2 regions of the Blautia sp. TF10-30 genome follow, and region 2 is predicted to be linked to the other one. Evidence: riboswitches for the same ligand, from Rfam matches in the RefSeq annotation. Region 2 holds a riboswitch; the other holds the start of a gene.

Region 1 (3,211 bases), on a different contig from region 2:
CTGATTTACATCCCCAAATAAGGGGTGACAACAGAGCGGAACCCAAATGTTAGCTGGACTCTTGAAAAACCATGTTTGCAAACCGGTGATTTTGATTAGCTGTCAGCTAACAAAAATCGGATTGTGTTAGCTGGAAATGGATCATTTTGAATGGAATTTCATGCCACGAACGTGATTAGAAAATAAGAAAAGCGTTCGCTGTCAGCTAATCCAGCTAACATTTTCGAACGCTTTGAAGCCCGTCGCCAAGAGGATTTGAACCTCCGACCCCTCGCTTAGGAGGCGAGTGCTCTATCCAGCTGAGCTATGACGACACATGCCGCAAACCCTTGATTTTACTGGGTTTCTGGGATTTTTCCCTTCGGCCATATATAAGATTATCAACTCTTTTTCGAGTTGTCAATCTACAGATTTTTTTACTTTGGTAACATTAGAACGTTCCCCAAATTGGGGAATGCTTTGTTGTCACCTTTGGCATTTTTCAGAATAGATTCGAACTGAAAGTTGTTTTTCATTTTTTCCCTTTGGGGAATGCCTCGGCTTTCTCTTAGGAGGGGGACGCTCTATCCTGCTGAGCTACAGAAACAAGAATTATAAATGTTTCAGCCAGGTCAGAAACAAAAATATTATACTATATTTTTGCTGCTTTTTCAAGACGAAACACATACTTGCGATTCCGCAGTTTACTTCAGGAATTTTCCATTGTGAGTACCTGATAAATTCTCTTATAGGCTTTTTCATAGGTCCAGCAGCCTTCGACATTGTTGTAGTATTCATTATTTTTTTCGACAACATATTCTAAATCGTTTTCTGTTATGAGTCTGTATTTCATCGTACACCTCCAATGTTAAAAACAGTAATCTGCCAAAATCCAGAGGTCATTATATCATATTCCGATGGGAAAGGAGAAGAGAGTCTTACAGCAATGAATTAAAATAAAAAAAGAATCTCGGCAAAGCAGTCGAAAGGCTGTGACGCAAAGCTACAGGGCCTGTAAAATGGCAGCCAGCTGCGTAAATATGGAACATTTCTTATAAAATAAATAGGGAGAAATGACTCAAATGCACGGTAGGAGAATCTATGGTGCTTTTTTATTGCCTGCGAAAAGAAAATACGAGAGGAGGAGTTTGCATTTTCCCGCCATCCGGCGATCACCGCATTTACGAGCATGAACGTGGAGACACCGACCATCATGGCGTATCTGTTTGACCACCCGCTGTATCTGGTGGCACTGATTGCAGGTGTGCTGCTGTTCTGCTTGCGGAGGATAATGCACTGAATGCAGAGGTTGCGACGGAGCTGCTTGGAAGCTTCGGCCTTGTCGTGGACTGGGCGGAGAATGGTTCCAAGGCCGTGGATCAGTTTGAAGCGTCGGATCCGGGAAGCTATTTTGCGATCTTCATGGATATGCAGATGCCGGTGATGGATGGCATCGAGGCGACGAAAAAAATTCGAAACAGTGTGCGTGAGGACAATGATGTTCCGATTTTTGCGATGACAGCAAATACCTTTGCAACGGACCGCAAGCGGTGCGCGGACGCGGGCATATTCCGAAACCGGTGAATTTAAAAGAGATTCAGACGACGCTGGACGAGAAAGTGCGGACGGCATGCGCCGGATAACGGGACGGATTAATAACAGAAAAATTTGGAGAAGGGGCTCTACTGCTTTGGATTGCAGTGGAGCCTTTTTATGGTGTATCATAGGAAGTAAAAGAAAACAGGGGAGAATCACGGAATGGAAATTGCAGAAAATATCACATGGACCGAGGAACTGGAAAGGCTGGATGTGCTTCTTTCGCAGGGGCAGTTCGAGCTGCTGCTTCCGGGTGAGCGGTACGGGGGAGGAGAAAAGGAGATCTGGCTTGTCTATCTGATGAACGATGCGGCAGAGAGCTTTCTCGTTTTTCATGACGCGGAGCTGACGGGAACGTATCAGAAGGAATACGAGGGAGAAATAGATGCTGCACTGGAAAAAGACGGGGAGCAGTACGTTCTGATCGTGCGGCAGAAAGAGACGGTGTGCACGCTGTTTTTCAGCCGCCTTTCACTGGAAGTGCATCTGTTTGATTACGGAAAAACGGGTCATTTCTGGGTGGACGGATACGAGTATCTGCGGCAGATTGAGTTCCGTATTGCGATCCTGCGGGACAAGCTGGAATACCTCGGCGAGGCGTTCTGCACCGAGGAAGAAATGCGTCTGGCATCGCTGGCCAATTTCCCGCCGCTCAATTTCTGCTGCTACCCGGCCGTGCCGGATCAGTATCTCGTACCGTCATGCCCGTGGTGGGAAGCGACGGAAGAGGCAATTACGGAGATGAAAAAACTGGCATCGGAGGCAGGCGATAAAGTGCTGCTGTGGTATCTTGCACTTTATGAAAAATGGCAGGGAAAACTCCTCGCAAAACAGATCGCAAAACTGCTGCATACGAGCCGCCACGCGAAAGTCGTGGATTTACTGGAAAAAAAACTGGCCCGCGAAGCACAGAATTATCCGAAACGACGCTTCACCGGCGAAGAAGGAACCCAGATCCGAAAAATCCAGGAGCAGGCAATGAAACGGAAAAAGATACTGGAAGCCGAAGGAAAACGCGCATCATTGCTGCGCGAGGAGCCATTCTTTTATGCACGGGATTCGGTGGAATATAAGGTCCATCTGATGATCTGGGGAACGAGAGGGAAAGAGCGGGTTGTGGAGGTTGAGACGTTTAAAATTTCCAGAACGCAACGGCAATGATCAGCTCCTTTACGGATGAGCCGGAAGTGATTCAGTTTTAATACCAGTAGACAAGAAGTCCCCCGCTTCTAAAGTGGTGGGATGAATTGTTAAAAGAAACATAACGGCAGTGGCGGGCGGAGAGAAATCGGTATCCTCCACAGACATGAGGCAAGTCACAGTCGAACTATTTTCGACATGTCAGACTCCGTGAAAATACCGACTGTGAATTGAAACAAGGGATAAGGTAAAATAGAAAGCGCTTATTTGAGGCGGGAATGAAATCTCAAATAAGCGCTTTTTCTATACGCTGCCGCCAAGTCAGGCTGCGGGCAGTTTATAATATTTCGATGTATGCTGGCGGTAGAGCAGCAGCAATCCGCGGATGCAGAGCTCGATAGCCATGGCGATCCACATGCCGCGCAGGCCGAGCGGGGTGATGAGAAGCACCGCGAGACCGAGGCGGATGACCCAGATGCTGCCAAGGTTCAGAAGG
Region 2 (3,211 bases):
GACATTCCTATTCCATTATCCCTGACTAAGAAACGGTACTTTGCATAGACGGATGAATTTGTTTCACATTCTTCTACCAGAAACTGAATTTCTCCACCTTCCTGCGTGTACTTCACTGCATTAGAAAGCAGGTTGCTGAAAATCTGCATCAGGCGAAGCTGATCCCCGTTCACCCACTCATGTCGGATATTTTTCTTTGTTGTAAGAATCTGTTTCTTTTCATCTATCTGTGAATGAAATAGATTATTGATTTCCTGTATAAAATTCAGAATAGAGAAATCATCGTATTTAAAAACTGTTTTTCCTGCCTCAATTTTGCTCATATCCAGAATATCATTAATAATCCCTAACAGATGCTGGGATGAAACATCTATTTTATCTGCATACTCTATTACTTTATCTTTATTTCCTGCATCATGTCTTATTAATGACGTCATACCAATAACTGCATTCATAGGAGTACGTATATCATGTGACATATTAAACAGAAAATTAGATTTTTCAACACTGGCTGTTTTCGCCTGCTCCAATGCTTTCTGCAGTTTTTTATTTAATTTCACTACTGTGTTTTCCGATTCCTGTGTCCTGTGCAGTAACATAATCATAAAAACAAATCCAGTTAAAAGCAAAACAATCAGTAAACCGCAGCCCCATAGTCTATATAACTTTTCATTGCTATTCCATCCGTTTTCAGGCATCACTTCCAGAACCCATTGACTGTCACCTAATTCGAAAGTATATGTGACAGGATCAATCATTTCCACACCTGAGCCATACACTTCTTCGTATGTTTCATCCCACGGTGCAATACTTTTAGACAACTTATATTCATAGCTAAAATCGGTAAGTGACTTTATAGAATCAGCGAATATATCCGGTACACGAATAATTACAATTGTAAATCCCCAAAATGTCCTTTCGCCATTTTTCTGCTCCACATACACCGGATTTCTTACAGCAATCCCCGTTCCACCCTGTTTCAAAGAAAATGGTCCCTGCATGGTTATCACATCATTGTCTCTGGCATAACAAGATATCTTTCCTCGTTCTTTATCATGAATAAGATCTATCTTTCCAGCCTTATTTCCGTCTTCCGGATAAATCTCAGTCACTACGCCGTCTGGTGCGATCTGAATACTCTGGACATAATCTGCCATCATATTCTCCGCAACTTTCGAGAACATGGAAATTTTTCCGTTTTCACTAATAACAATCTGTTCAAAACTATTTGTAATATCAATTCCCCTCACGATATCAGCCTTCATATGATCTGCATACGTTACTGCGTTTAATTCAGCTCTTGACCTTATCAAATACCTTTGACTGCTATCCGCACGAATGCCTATATTCACCAGAACAACCAAACCGATCATCAATACAAATACCGGTATCCATAACTCTTTTTTTATCCTAAATGTATTTTTTCGTTCCTGTGCTGACTTAATTTTCTTCCACATAACCGATTTCCTTTACACCTGCGTTTTTATCTACTTCATTTTATATTTTAGCAGCCACCAATTATTGCCTGTTTTAGTTTCTTTTTAATCTCCAAAAATGAAAAAAGCATTGTCATTGCAGACAATGCATCTTTAACGTGGCAACTGGCTACCATTTTACAGGCCCTATAGCTTTGCGTCGCAGACTTTCATCTGTTTTGCCGTTTTTCTTATTATAGCTTTTAAACATATGAAAAAAAACTGGTTTTATTATACTCTAATGCTCGACTATGTACAAGAAAAACATTACCGTTTTAACGCCTAAAAACAAAAGAAGAACAGCCGATACATATACTCGAACTGTTCTCCTACTTCCGAAGTCCACGCAGCATTGACATTACTGTTTCCTGCTCATTTGTACTCAGATTGTTCCATATCCTTAAAACTTCTTTCTGTTTTTCTGTCAGATTCTCTGAATTACCTTCCTGAAAAAACTGTGATAATGTCACGTCCAAAGCTGCACATATTTTTTCAAGTGTAATCAGCGACGGCAGGTTTTCCTGCGCCATGATTCTTCCCAGTGATGACTGGGAAATTCCCGACAGCTGCGATAATCTATATTTATTGATATCACGCTTTTCACACAAAAATGTTATTTTATCCGCAATATACTTCTCTATCTGCAAGTAACTATACCTCATTTCCGCTATTACATGTTCTTATTGTACCTGTAATAATGAAAAAATATTAGTAATCAACTTTGCAAGTATTCATTCCCATTATAGGAAGTATACGGATAAAAAAATATAAAGATACTTTCGTTTCCGCAAAAGTCATTTTCGCTTATATCGTTTTTATAATAGCACAGACAGTTATGTTTGTCACATAAAAGTTTGAAACCTCAAACAAAAAAATAAGCCTGCCATCATCCGCAGATTTCTCCACAGACAACAGCAGGCTTCCTACTATCTCATCAACTCATTCACTTTTCTCTGCACTGCCCCATAATCATATCCCGCAGCCTGCAGTCTCTTCTTTCTGTCCCCGCCGTTCCCCCACTTTCCGGCAATGACTTCCTTTGCTACAGTTTCCACACTCTTTTTGTTGCTACTTTTCACCAGCTCATTCACCTTCGCCTGCACTGCCGGATAATCATACCCTGCAGCCTGCAGTCTCTTCTTTCTGTCCTCGCCGTTCCCCCACTTTCCGGCAATCACTTCCTTCGCCACAGCTTCCACACTTTTCTTTCCTGTACCAGGATTCCCGCTGGTTCCTTTCACAGCCTTCTCATACTGCGGAGCCGCATATCCGCGGATATATCCCCATCCCAGGGGGATCACCCTTCTGTCAACCTTTTCACCCCGGTTACCTTCAATAGCAGTAATCATTCCCACCGGAAACCTCCTCCACAAAACCGATATGGTCACTGTACCCGTCATTCGGCTGTGTGGCCTTGTCCCAGTTATACACAATCACATAACCCGGCTCCGGCGTGATGGTTCCGTCTTCGATCCAGATCCCCATCTCCCTGAAGATCTTCACGTGTTCCTCCACGCCGCACTCCCTGCCGATCAGCTCACTGCATCCTGCCCTGATCCCTGCAGCAGACACACAGGTATCACACCATTCATCCGAATACTGCACCGCATATCCTCTGGGAAGCGGCTTCACACTATTATACAAGTCAATAATCTCCCTAAACTTTCCATTGGCCTCACTGAATCCCAGCCATCCCCTCATCACATCCAGAACACTCTCAGCAGTCTTTGCCATAG

Evidence for each region. Region 2 has a riboswitch for cyclic di-GMP ahead of DXD02_RS15765 (sensor histidine kinase). Riboswitches for the same ligand answer to the same signal wherever they lie in the genome.
Region 1: another riboswitch for cyclic di-GMP. It lies ahead of DXD02_RS14990 (response regulator); the one in region 2 lies ahead of DXD02_RS15765 (sensor histidine kinase).

The regions. Positions count from the first base shown of each region.
Region 1 covers NZ_QUKM01000026.1:7,279-10,489, reverse strand. The annotation lists tRNA gene DXD02_RS14995 (tRNA-Arg) at 241-314, opposite strand; gene DXD02_RS15515 (hypothetical protein) at 689-832, opposite strand; cyclic di-GMP riboswitch class I at 942-1,017, shown strand; gene DXD02_RS14990 (response regulator) at 1,255-1,563, shown strand; gene DXD02_RS14985 (DUF3878 family protein) at 1,738-2,736, shown strand; gene DXD02_RS14980 (MATE family efflux transporter) at 3,037-3,211, opposite strand, start outside.
Region 2 covers NZ_QUKM01000003.1:289,618-292,828, forward strand. The annotation lists gene DXD02_RS15765 (sensor histidine kinase) at 1-1,457, opposite strand, end outside; cyclic di-GMP riboswitch class I at 1,594-1,669, opposite strand; gene DXD02_RS05245 (helix-turn-helix domain-containing protein) at 1,805-2,137, opposite strand; gene DXD02_RS16070 (hypothetical protein) at 2,402-2,824, opposite strand.